DNA from 3 places in the Azospirillum sp. P4_B5 genome. Region 2 is predicted to be linked to each of the others. Evidence: riboswitches for the same ligand, from Rfam matches in the RefSeq annotation. Region 2 holds a riboswitch; each other region holds the start of a gene.
What was found. A riboswitch is a leader RNA that binds a small molecule or an ion and turns the genes downstream of it on or off. The one in region 2 is predicted to bind cobalamin.
Positions count from the first base shown of each region.

Region 1: another riboswitch for cobalamin. It lies ahead of AC1DVI_RS10525 (energy-coupling factor ABC transporter permease); the one in region 2 lies ahead of AC1DVI_RS25505 (TonB-dependent receptor plug domain-containing protein).
Region 3: another riboswitch for cobalamin. It lies ahead of cobW (cobalamin biosynthesis protein CobW); the one in region 2 lies ahead of AC1DVI_RS25505 (TonB-dependent receptor plug domain-containing protein).

Region 1 covers NZ_JBFUHT010000010.1:96,799-101,061, reverse strand. The annotation lists gene AC1DVI_RS10535 (glutathionylspermidine synthase family protein) at 1-388, opposite strand, end outside; gene AC1DVI_RS10530 (hypothetical protein) at 596-2,524, opposite strand; cobalamin riboswitch at 2,669-2,907, shown strand; partial or broken gene AC1DVI_RS10525 (energy-coupling factor ABC transporter permease) at 3,082-3,684, shown strand; gene AC1DVI_RS10520 (superoxide dismutase) at 3,742-4,263, opposite strand, start outside.
Region 2 covers NZ_JBFUHT010000042.1:36,265-40,527, reverse strand. The annotation lists gene AC1DVI_RS25510 (ABC transporter substrate-binding protein) at 1-13, opposite strand, end outside; gene AC1DVI_RS25505 (TonB-dependent receptor plug domain-containing protein) at 10-1,938, opposite strand; cobalamin riboswitch at 2,055-2,273, opposite strand; gene AC1DVI_RS25500 (TerC family protein) at 2,814-3,860, shown strand; gene AC1DVI_RS25495 (CopG family transcriptional regulator) at 4,047-4,263, shown strand, end outside.
Region 3 covers NZ_JBFUHT010000030.1:1,429-5,691, forward strand. The annotation lists gene AC1DVI_RS21435 (ABC transporter substrate-binding protein) at 1-327, opposite strand, end outside; gene AC1DVI_RS21440 (ABC transporter ATP-binding protein) at 389-1,111, opposite strand; gene AC1DVI_RS21445 (ABC transporter ATP-binding protein) at 1,104-1,868, opposite strand; cobalamin riboswitch at 2,159-2,374, shown strand; gene cobW (cobalamin biosynthesis protein CobW) at 2,414-3,481, shown strand; gene cobN (cobaltochelatase subunit CobN) at 3,722-4,263, shown strand, end outside.

The sequences.
Region 1 (4,263 bases), on a different contig from region 2:
CGGCGAACAGCCCCTCCGGCGTGTCGTAGTTGCAGGCCAGCAGCTTGACCGAATCGCGCCCGTCATAGGCCAGCGTCAGCCGCCCGATCAGCGCGCCGGCCCGCTCGTTCAGCCGGCCCGCGGCCCAATAATCGTTCCAGGAGGCTTCCAGCAGCCGCGCCACCCCGCCGCGGACCCCCAGCCGGGCCAGCGCCCGCCCGTCCATCGTCGCGCGCAACGCCTCGCGCAGCATGGTGTGCAGCTCGTCGGCGACGCTTTCGATCAGGTCGATCTGATGGGCGGAGAACTCATACCGCACATCTTCGCGCCAGAAGGCACCGGCGCTCATCGCGCGGACGCCATAGGGGTATTTGCGGAGCCCCGGACGCCAATCCGCACGGGGTTTCATGACTGCTCTGCGCATCGTGTGCTTACCGGGCCGCCGGATTCAATCCATGGTTTTGCCCCGCTGCGGCGCGCCGCTTGCGGCCGTCCGGGATTCGGTGGGGGCGGATCATTGCGGCGCAAACGCGCCAACACAAGCGCCTTGCGCGCCCGTCCCTCCGTTTTTCCACGCTTCCCCTCTCGGATCTCACAGGCCGGGTGGGAACGCTTGTCAGTACGTGCGGCCGGCCAGCCAAGCCGTAATGGCGCTCTCCATCGCCCCGGCGCTCGGATCGCCGTGCTCCGGGCCGGTTCCCACCATGGGAAGCCCGGCCGCGACGGCGATGTCCTCCGCCGGGGCGCCCGTCCCGACGAACAGGTCGCAGCGCCGCAGCAGGGCGCACAACCCGTCGAAACCCAGCCGCCCGACCGCGTTCATGCAGGCGCCCCCCGCCTCCCCGGCGATGCGCGCCGCGGCTCCCCTGGCGGCCTCTTCGCCGACCAGGATCATGGCGGTGTCGCCGCGCGCGGCAAGGCGGCGGCACAGCTCCGACAGGCTGCCGGTGCCGACGGACGCGGACAGGCCGACCGCGCAGCGCCAGCGCGCCGGAACGCCCTCGGCCAGAAGCGCGACGGCGACCCGCTCGCCCGCAGGGGAGGTCCAGACCTCCGTGGCGGGGTCAGGCTCACTGGCGGTCAGTGCCCCCAGCAGGCCGGCGGGAGCCGGCGCGACGTGGGTCAGGAAGGCGTCGGCGTAATAGCCGCGCACCGGCCGGCCGACCCTGCAACCGAGGCGGAGCGGCGCCCCCGTATCCTGCATCAGGCGGTTGGCGAAGCTGGTATCCTCACCCCGGCCGGGATTGATCGTCAGGTCGAAGGCGCCGCTGAACTGCTGGCCGATCTCCTGGCGCACGGCGGTCACCAGCGCGTCGTCGGGCGCCCGTCCCTTCAGCGGCGGCAGGGTGACCCGCTGGTTGACGTAGGGGCAGAGGGCGAGCGCCGCCTCCGCGTCCGGGGTCGCGAAGGCGGTGATCCGGGCGAGCGGCAAGGCCCGCCGCAGTTCCCGCAGGAAGCCGGACGCCCGCAGCACGGCACCCATGCCGTCCAGCAGGAACACGCCGACGTTTCGGACCAGGTCGGTCGGGAAGGGCGACGGTTCGCCGGGGACGAGCGTGCGGCGGCGGACGGCCGGACCGGAGCCCCGCAGCAGCGCCACCGCCGGCGCCGTCGAGGCGCCCCGCGCCGGCGGCACGAAACCCCAGGCTCCGTCGGCGTCCGGGCGCGCCAGCGGCTCCACCATGGCGTACTCGGCGCGGGCGACGGTCGCCGCGTCGGTCACCCAGGGGAAGAAATCGCGCAGCGGAAGGGTGCCGCTGCCGACCGCTCGACCCGCGACCTGCAACGCGTCCCACCGACGGACCGCGCCGTCGTAGCCGTAATAAACCTCCTTGAACGCGACCTGCTCCCGCGTGGCGTAGGCGAAATGCTGGAAAACCAGCCCGCCCGCCGCCGTTTCCTCGTGAAGGAAGGGGTTGGCCGCGCCGAGTTCGAGGTCCGGCCCATCGGGCTGCGGGCGCATCAGCCGGGGCGGAACGTGCGAGTGCCAAAAATCCCCCGGCCGATACCGCCAGGTCCGCAGCCATTCGTAGGCGCGGTAATTGCCGTAATGGTCCACCTTGTCGAGGACCAGGGATGGGCCGACAAAGAACTGACAGAGGTACAGCGCCGCCGTGCGCGATGGCGAATCAAGGAACATTTGGCGCGCACGGGCGATCTGCTCCGCCGTCCAAAGTTCGTCCGCATCGACCTGCCAGAGCAGGCATTCCTCCGTCATGGCAGCCAGCGGCGCCGTCACCATCTCCACCTTGCCCTGCCAGAAGGCACCGGACGGCTTGCGGTAGACCGACACGCGCCCGGGCTCCTCCGCGGCGATGCGGTCCAGATATTCCGAGGTTCCGTCGCTGCTGCGGCCGTCGCGGTGAAGGTCCTGCGGGACGCGCCCGCCCCGTTGCGCGCACCAGGAGGAGTCGCGGACCTGCTCCGCCACCCCCTCCACGATGTGCCAGCGCCAGGGAAAGGGCAGTTGGCGAAACACCTCCAGGTGATAGCGGATGAAGGGATCGCCGTTCAGCACGATGGTCAGGAAATGAACCGGTAGCATGCCCGCAACCCCGTCCTTCGCCCGTTGATCCGGCCTCGCGCAGTCCGCCGGACCTTGTCGGTTCCGCGGGAGCGGTGTCAAGGAAGCCGTGCGACTCCCCCGATGGGTCGCCATCCCCCTCTTGACGACGGGGGACCCCGCCCCTACCCTGGCGCCGGTTATGGTTCCCCGCGCCATCCGGTCGCGGGGCTAAGAGGGAAGCCGGTGAACCGCCCCGATCGGGGAGAAACGGCAAATCCGGCGCTGCCCCCGCAACTGTGAGCGGTGAGCGGCATCGTCCTTTCCGTGTCACTGGCGCCGCCTGCGGGAACGGGCGCCGGGAAGGCCGGACGATGCCGCCTTGACCCGCAAGCCAGGAGACCTGCCGTAACCGAACGTACGTCCTCGGGCGGGGTGCCCCGGTGGTCGCTTGCCGATGTCCGGCCCGACGGCCGCCCGTCTTCCGCAAGCCGTCCCTCCGGTGCGCCCATCCAGGGGACCAAGGGGGTTGCGATGCCGGTGCCTGCCAGCAACGACGCCCCTCCAAACGCATGGCAGACTCGGAAAGGGCATAGAGCATGCACATCGAACCCGGCGTCGTCGACGGCGCCAAGATCGCTCTCAGCTACGCGACGGCCGCCGGCGGCTTCGCGATGGCCGGAAAGCTGGCGCACAACGACGTCCGCAACAACGGCGGGGTCGCGCCGCTGGTGCTGCGCAGCCTGATCGCCACCGCGCTGGTCTTCAGCTTCTTCGAGGTGTTCCCGCACCACCCCGTGGGCGTGTCGGAGGTTCACCTGATCCTCGGATCGACGCTGCTCCTGCTGTTCGGTGCCGGTGCGGCCTCCATCGGCCTCGCCGCCGGCCTGCTGATCCAGGGCCTGTTCTTTGCGCCGTTCGACCTGCCGCAGTACGGCATGAACGTCACCACTCTGCTGGTCCCGCTGTGGGGCATCAGCCTGCTGGCGAAGCGGATCGTTCCCGACGCCACCCCCTATGTCGACCTGAAGTATTCGCAGGCGCTGGCGCTCTCCACCGCCTACCAGGGCGGCATCGTCGCCTGGGTGGCCTTCTGGGCCTTCTATGGCCACGGCTTCACCGCCGAGACCATGACGGAAGTCGCCTCCTTCGGCGCCGCCTACATGACCGTCATCATTGTCGAGCCGCTGGCCGACCTCGCCGTGCTGGCCGTCGCCAAGGCGCTGGGGGGCGGGTACACCCCCCCCCCCCTTTTCCGTTCAGATCACCAGCTCGCCCTTGCGGATCGCCGCGTAGCGGCGGTTCACCGCGCCCCAATCGACGACGTTCCACCAGGCCGCCAGATAGTCGGCGCGCCGGTTCTGATACTTCAGGTAATAGGCGTGCTCCCACACGTCGTTGCCCATCAGCACGGGCACCCCTTCCATGGCCGGCGAATCCTGGTTCGGGCGGGCGGCGATGGCGAGCTTGCCCGACGACGGGTCGGCGGTGACGAAGACCCAGCCGCTGCCGAACTGCCCGGCCCCCGCCGTGTTGAAGCGGCTCTTGAAATCGTCGAAGCTGCCGAAGTCGCGCGTGATGGCAGCACCCACCTCGCCGTCCGGGGCGCCGCCGGCGTTCGGCCCCATGATGCTCCAGAACATGCTGTGGTTCGCGTGCCCGCCGCCGTTGTTGCGCACCGCGGTGCGGATGCTTTCCGGCAGTTCCGGCACGCGCTTCAGCAGGTCGGCCAGCGGCATCGCCTGAAGGTCGCCGTGGTTGGCGAGCGCTTTGTTGAGGTT
Region 2 (4,263 bases):
GGGTCCGCCTCACAGCGACAGCCGCAGCCCGAGATACCCGGCCCGGCCCGGCGCGCCGTAGGTCCAGACCTCCTGATACTGGCGGTCGAACAGGTTCTCCACCCGCCCGAAGAGTTCGACCCCCTGGGACAGCGCGTAGGAGCCGGCCAGATTGACCAGCGTGTAGGGCGCGAGGCTCACGACCTGCCGGTTGTAGAAGGGATCGTAGGCCCAGTCGCTTGATCGCCCGTTGTAGACTACGCCGAGGTTGGCGTTCGCCCGGTCCTCCAGGAAGCGGTGGTTGACGGTCAGGCTGGCGAGCTGCTTGGGCCGTCGCACCAGCTCCGCACCCGTGGAATCTTCGCCGTCGGTCCAGCTGTAGGAGCCGCGGACGGTCAGCCGGTCCAGCGGCTCCACCGACAGGCCAAGCTCGAAGCCGCGGACGCGGGACTCGCCCGGCATGTTGACGGAGGTCCGCCCGGTGCCGGTGATGAGGTCGCGGATGCGCTGGTCGAACCACGTGCCGTCCACGGAGGCCTGCGAGCCCCACAGCGCCTGATCGAAGCCGGCGTCCCAGCCGCGCGCCCGTTCCGGCTTCAGGGTCGGGTTGCCGGCGTAGGTGGCGGTGTAGCCGTACAGCTCGAACAGGGTGGGGCTCTTGACGCCGGTGCCGTAGGAAGCGCGCAGCTTCGTCCCGCTCTCTTCGATCAGATAGGCCGCCGTGGTGCGCCATGTGGTGGCGTCGCGGAACAGGTCGTTCCCGTCGTGGCGGACGCTGCCGGTCAGGGTCAGCCGGTCGAACAGGCCCAGCTTGTACTGGCCCACCAGCCCGGTGGAGCCGATGGAGCGGTCGAAGCTGGAGAAGCTGCTGCGGCTGATCGCCTTGTCCTCCTCATGCTCCACGGCGGCGGTCAGCACATGGTCGGCGGGGCCGCTGTTCAGCGTCAGGTTGGTCTGGTAGTCGGCCTTGGTCTTGCGCCCATCGTAGCGGCTGGTCACCGTCTTGGCGTCGTCGCGGTAATCGCGCTGCTGGCGGCCATGGGTCAGGCCGACGATGTGCTCCCACTTTCCGTCGAAAAGGGCGATCTTGCCCTGGAGGCGCCCGAAATACTGCTCCCCGGCGGTGCTGGTCCCGTCATCGACGGCGCCGCGCCCGCCGACGAAGCCGTCGGTGTCGGTGCGGAAGCGGGTGTAGCGGCCGGTCACGGCGATCTCGCTGCGCTCGGTCGGGCGGACGGCGGCGTTTCCGGTCAGCGTGCCGTTGCGGTAGCCGTCCTTCTCCGGGTTGCCGAGCCGCTTGTCGGCGACCGACACGCCGTCGCTGGTGACGCCCTGGCCACTGAGAAATAGGTCGTAACGGTCGGTCCCCGTGCCGAAGGAGGCCCGCCCGGCGGCGGTGCCGAAGGACCCGCCCTCGACGGCGGCGCGGATTTTGGGGGCGCCCGCGCCGCGGCGGGTCACGATGTTGACGACGCCGCCGACCGCGTCGGAGCCGTAGAGCGCGCTCTGCGGGCCGCGCAGCACCTCGACGCGCTCGACGTCGCCGGCCAGCAGGTTGGCGAAATCGTATTCGGAACCGGCGGCGGGATCGTTCACCTCGATCCCGTCGATCAGGACGAGCGTCTGGTTGCCCTCCGATCCGCGGATGCGCAGTTGGGTCAGGGTGCCCATCGGGCCGCCGCGGTTGACGGCGACGCCGGGCACCGCGCGCAGCGCGTCGGACAGCAGGCGGGTCTGGCGCTGCTCCAGCTCCTCGCGGGTGATGACGGTGAGGGCGCTGCCGGTTTCCTCGGCGGCGGTGGGGACGCGGTTGGCGGTCACCGAGACCGGCGGAAGCGTCGTGATGGCGGTGGAATCGGCGAAGGCCGATGCGGGGAACGCCGACACGGGAAGGACAAGGCTTCCCAGAAGGGCGGCGAAGGACGCCGTCCGGTGAAGGCGGGGAACGCGGACACTCATTGAGACCTCGGGCGGGACGCCGGTGGCACGTCACCGCGAACGAAGTCCCACCGGACGCTCCGCGAACGGACTCCCGGTTCGACGACCTTCGGTGCACCCCGCCCGAACGTGTTCGCGTGTGACCACGACTGACGGCAGGTCTCCTGGCTCGCGGGTTATCGTCGGCCCATCGCCTTCCCAGGATCGCGATCCCAGTGGCATTCCGATGGACGACTCGCCGCTTACAGTTGCGGGGGCAGCCCCGGCGTAGAACCCTCGCACGGCGAATCGCCGCGGGGTCCGCACCGTGTTCCCATTTTCAGCCCTTTCGGGCAACCGTCGGGTGCGAAGCTACGCGGGCGGAACGGCTCCGGTCAAGCCGCATTCCGCCGATACGCCGATCACGGTCCGCGAAGGGCGCGCCACCCTCTTGTCGCCGGGCCGGGGTCTGACTACATGACGGTTGAGGTCCGGGCCCCTCTGGCAGCGTCGCCCGGCGCTGTGATGTCGGACTTCCCATTGAGCCGTCGCCTTGGCGCGGCCTTGCGGAAGCTGGCCCTATCCTCCCCCCTGGGTCCCGCTCCCCCACAAGGTCCACCGCCGGACGACGGCACCCGACGGGCCTTTGGGAGACATCGACATGGACCGCGCCACACCAGCATCCTGACCGACCGCCACGTCTCCACGGCAAACGATGGAGACGGGTGTCCTGACGCGCCGCGGCCGAGCCGTCGCGTGCGTTTTTCCGTCGGCCGCAGACCTTGCGGTCGAGATTCCAGTCCGGGCCCCTCTGGCCGATGCGTCCCGCCGTGGCGCATCGGTGATGTCGGACTGCTCATGTGACGATCGAAGTCTCCGCTTGCGGGAGCGGAGTGCATGAAGCAAGGGACAGTTCCATGGACCAGATCGTTTTAATGTGGGCCGGCTTCGCCGTCTTCGTTGCCGTGCTTTTGGCCTTTGATCTTGGTGTATTTTCCAAGAAATCCCATGTGATCTCCGGCCGCGAGGCGCTGATGCGTTGCGCGGCCTATTCCACGCTGGCGATGATTTTCGCGGCCGGCGTCTTTCATTTTCAGGGCTCCGAGAAGGGGCTGGAGTTCCTGACCGGCTACCTGATCGAATACAGCCTGAGCGTCGACAACATCTTCGTCATTGCGCTGATCTTCACGCATTTCGCGGTGCCGCCGCAGTACCAGCACCGGGTGCTGTTCTGGGGCATCCTGGGCGCGCTGGTGATGCGCGGCGTGCTGATCGTGGCGGGCACGGCGCTGATCCAGGAATTCCACTGGATCATCTACATCTTCGGCGCCTTCCTGATCTTCAGCGGCATCAAGATGCTGATGTCGGTGGACGACGAGCCGGACATGGAGAACAACCGGATCGTCAAGTTCGTCCGCTCCCGCTTCCGCATGACCGACGGCTACGAGGGGCAGAAGTTCTTCGTGATGCGCGACGGCGTGCGGATGATGACGCCGCTGTTCCTCGTGCTGATCCTGATCGAGTTCACCGATCTGGTCTTCGCCGTGGACTCCATCCCGGCGGTCTTCTCGGTGACCACCGACCCGTTCATCGTCTGGACCTCCAACGTCTTCGCCATCCTCGGCCTGCGCGCCCTCTACTTCGCGCTGGCCTCGATCATCCACCGTTTCCATTACCTGAAATACGGCCTGTCGCTGGTTCTGGTGGTGGTCGGCGCCAAGATGATGATGGTGGACATCTACAAGATGCCGACGGCGGTGGCGCTGGGCATCACGGCCTTCCTGGTCGGCGGTTCCATTGTCTTCTCGATGCTGAAGACCCGTGCGGATGCGGCTCCGGATGGCGCGGACGCTGAGGCCCGCCGCTGGTGGGTGCCCGGCAGCCCGGCGAAGGGTGCCGGCGGTTCCACTCCGGCTTCCTCCAGCGAGGCGGCCGCCGTTCCCTCGGACGGCAAGGGCCAGTAAGGCGTGCGGCAAGGGGGTGGATCCGGTCCAGTGGATCGGTCCCACCCCTCCCCGGAAAGGAAGCCGGGACATTCGCTTGGCTTTGCGGTCGTGAACCGCTCGCCACCATGACGACGCCCTCCCCTTGATCGACGCGTCATCACTCCCATTTACCATCCCAGTGGATGGTGATGGGATGGCGAAACGATGTCAGAGAACGCCCGCGATCAGAAGCCGAAGGTTGGGGACAGCGAGAAGATCACGATCAACCTCGGCTATGTCGACCTCGGCCACATCGATCTCCTGGTGCAGGAAGGGTTCTACGCGAACCGCACCGACCTCATCCGCACCGCCATCCGCAACCAGATCGACCGCCATGGCGACGCCTTGCGGCAGGCCGTGACGCGCAAACGCGTCGATCTCG
Region 3 (4,263 bases), on a different contig from region 2:
GGCCAGCGCCGCGGCGGAGTTCGGCACGTCGGCGATGACGTCCACGTTGCCGGCGTCGATCCACTCGCGCGCCGTGTTGGCGGCGATGTCGGCCTTGTTCTGGTGATCGGCGACGACGATTTCGATCGGCGCGCCGGCGATCTTGCCGCCGAACTCCTCGGCCGCCAGACGGGCGGCGATGGCCGAGCCTTCGCCGGCGAGGTCGGCGTAGATTCCGGACCGGTCGTTCATCACGCCGATCTTGATCACGTTGTTGGAGACCTGGGCGTGCGCGGCCCCGGCGGTCAGCGCCAGCAATGCGGTCCCGCAAAGCAACGTCTTGAGCATTTCGAACTCCCTTCGATTGGCTTTGTTTTGAGTGTGTTCAGCAGAGGGGGTGTTGAACTGGTCAGACACCCAGATAGGTGTGCAGCTTGTCCATGTTCTGGGCGAGCTGGTCGTTGGGGATCATGTCCACGACATGGCCTTCCTCCATCACGTAATGGCGGTCGGCGATGGTCGCGGCGAAGCGGAAATTCTGCTCCACCAGCACGATGGTGAAGCCGCGCTGCTTSAGCTTGCGCACCGCCACCCCGATCTGCTCGATGATGACGGGGGCGAGGCCCTCGGTCGGCTCGTCGAGCAGGATCAGGTCGGCGCCGGTGCGCAGGATGCGCGCGATGGCCAGCATCTGCTGCTCGCCGCCCGACAGGCGCGTGCCCTGGGTGGTGCCGCGGCCCTGGAGGTTGGGGAACAGCTCGTAGATCTGCGGGACGGTCATGCCGCCCGACTTCACCACCGGCGGCAGCATCAGGTTCTCGTCCACGCTGAGCGAGGAGAAGATGCCGCGCTCCTCCGGCACATAGCCGATGCCGAGGCGGGGGATCTTGTGCTGCGCCATGCCGATCAGCTCCTTGCCCTGGAAGCGGATCGAGCCGTTGCGCTTGCCGACGATGCCCATGATCGAGCGCATGGTCGTCGTCTTGCCGGCGCCGTTGCGGCCCAGCAAAGTCACCACCTCGCCCTGGCGCACGTCGATGTTGACGCCGTGCAGCACGTGGCTTTCGCCGTAGAAGGCCTGGAGGTCACGGATCTCCAGCATGGTGGTCTTCACGTTGGCACCGTCAGGCATGGCCCACCTCACCCGTACCCATGTAGGCTTCCATGACCTGCGGGTTGCGCGATACGACGTCGTATGCGCCCTCGGCCAGGATCTCGCCGCGGCGGAGCACCGTGATCGTGTCCGACAGGTGGGCGACGACCGACAGATTGTGCTCCACCATCAGGATGGTGCGGTCGGCGGAGACGCGCTTGATGAGCGCGGCGGTGCCCTCGATGTCCTCGTGGCCCATGCCGGCCAGCGGCTCGTCCAGCAGCATCACCTCGGGGTCGAGCGCCAGCGTGGTGGCGATCTCCAGCGCGCGCTTGCGGCCGTAGGGCAGCTCGGCGGCGGTGTGGCCGGCCCAGGGGGTGAGGTTCACCGCCTCGATCAGCTCCTCGGCGCGGTCGTGCAGGTCGTGCAGGCTGGCCTCGGGCTTCCAGAAATGGAAGCTGGTGCCGCGCGGGCGCTGCAGCGCGACGCGGACATTCTCCAGCACGCTGAGGTGCGGGAAGACCGCGGAAATCTGGAAGGAGCGCACCATGCCGAGCAGCGCCACGTCGGCGGGCTTCATGGCGGTGATGTCGCGCCCCTTGTAGAGGATCTGGCCGCGCGTCGGCGTCAGGAATTTGGTCAGCAGGTTGAAGACCGTGCTCTTGCCGGCGCCGTTGGGGCCGATCAGCGCATGGATCGTGCCGCGGCGGACCTGGAGGTTGACCTCCTTTACCGCGATGAAGCCCTTGAACTCCTTCGAGAGTCCGCGCGCTTCCAGAATGATGTCGTCGGCCATGGGTGCCGCTTTTCCCTCCCTGTTCGTCCGCGTCGTCTGCCGGTCCGCGTTTTTGGTTAGGCTGATATAAGCACAGAACATGCCAATTGCGGGAAGATTAATTAATTCATTGAAATTACTGAATTCATCAAAGGCGGCGATGGGTGTCGCACGCGGTCCGGAGTGTCAGCTTTCCAGACAGACTGTACCGATCTTCCGACACACCAACGGCGGGGCGGACGGAGCGTTCCGGGTTCGGCGGCACGGTTTTCGGGCGCCAAATGGCCGCTTGCAAATCGGGGGTCCGCCTGCAATTCTGCGCCTCCGACGGTGCCCCCTCCGCCGTGAAGGCGCGGGGATAATAGGGAATGCGGTGCGGACCCGGATGGGGTCCTACGCCGCGGCTGCCCCCGCAACTGTATGCGGCGAGTCCGCCTCCGGAAATGCCACGGGCCGACAGGCCGGGAAGGCGGGAGGCGCGGCGACGACCCGCGAGCCAGGAAACCTGCCGCCGGACCGACACTCATCCAATCCGCCGGGTGTGGCGGAGACAAGGAAACCAGATCATGACGCATCGCGCCGCCCTCCGTCCGTCCGCCGGGAAGACCCCGGCCACCGTCATCACCGGCTTTCTCGGCGCCGGAAAGACGACGCTGATCCGCAGCCTGCTGGAGCAGGCCGGCGGGCGCCGTCTGGCGCTGATCATCAACGAGTTCGGGGACGTCGGCATCGACGGCGAGATCCTGCGCGCCTGCGGCGATCCCACCTGCACCGAGGACGACGTGATCGAGCTGGCGAACGGCTGCCTGTGCTGCACCGTCGCCGACGATTTCGTCCCGGCCATCGAGAAGCTGCTGTCCCGCCCCCAGCCGCCGGAGCACATCATCATCGAGACGAGCGGCCTCGCCCTGCCAAAGCCGCTCGTCCAGGCCTTCCACTGGCCGGCGATCAAGACGCGGGTGACGGTGGACGGGGTGGTCGCGGTGGTCGACGCCGCCGCCGCCGCGGAGGGCCGCTTCGCCCCCGACCCGGCGGCTCTGGCCGCCCAGGCCGCCGAGGCCGGGCAACTCGACCACGAGACCCCGGTGGAGGAGGTGTTCGAGGACCAGCTCCTCTGCGCCGACCTGATCGTGGTGAACAAGACCGATCTGGTCGGCGCCGCCGATCTGGCGAAGGTCGAGGACCTGATCCGCGCTGCCATGGCTGAGGGCGGCACCGGGCGCGAGGCCAAGATCCTGCGCGCCAGCAACGGCAAGGTCGATCCGGTGGTGCTTCTCGGCGTCGGCGCCGGGGCCGAGGACGACCTCGCCAACCGCCCCAGCCACCATGACGAGGAGGAGGGCCACGATCACGACGACTTCACCAGCTTCGTCGTGGAACTCGGCCCGCAGCCCGATCCGGCGGCGCTGGCGAAGACTCTGGAGCGGGTCGCCGCCGCCCATGGCGTGCTGCGGCTGAAGGGCTTCATCGACGTGCCGGGCAAGCCGATGCGCCTACTGGTGCAGGGTGTGGGGACGCGCATCCAGACCCATTTCGACCGCTTCTGGAAGCCCGACGAGCCGCGCCGCAGCCGTCTGGTGGTGATCGGCGAGACGGGCCTGGACCGCGACGCCGTGACCGCGGCGCTGAGGTGATGCACCATTTGCCCTTCTCCCCTCTGGGGAGAAGGGTTGGGATGAGGGGGCGGCCGAAGGCCGACGACGCCGACTCATTGCAGTGCGTGGACGCCCTTACGGGCGCCCCCTCACCCTAACAGGTCGCTCGCAAGTCTCGCGCCCTCTCTCCGCCTTTGATCGCCTTCGTCGCTCAACCGGCCTTCGGCCGGCGGCTCCGAGCCCCAGGGGGGCGAGGGAATCTTCGCAAAGTCTTTGCATATGCACCTACTCGCCGCCCGCCAGGAAGACCTCGACGCCGGCCCCCAGGCCGTGGATCTGGGGCAAAGCCCGGCGGACCTCGTCGTCCTGTCCTTCTCCGACAGCGACCTGACGGCGCTCGCCGCCTGCTGGAAGCGCCATCGCGATACCCTGCCCACCCTGCGGCTGGCAAATCTCGCGCGGCTGGGGCACCCGCTGTCGGTGGACCTCTACGTCGAGTCCGTGATCCGCAAGGCGAAGCTGGTCGTTCTGCGGCTGCTCGGCGGGGCGGGCTATTGGCGTTATGGGCTGGACCATGTCGCCGCCGCCTGCCGGGAGTCCGGGGTGGCGCTGGCTGTACTGCCCGGCTGCGCCCAGCCGAACCCCGCCCTGGAGGGCTACGGCACCGTTCCGGCCGAGGCCGCGCAACGGCTGTGGCGTTGCTTCACCGAGGGCGGGCCGGACAACATGGCCAACCTGCTGGCCTACGCCGCAACGCTGGCCGGGCAGGAGCGCCCCTGGCGCGAGCCGGCGCCGGTCCCGCGCTTCGGCGTCTACGAGGG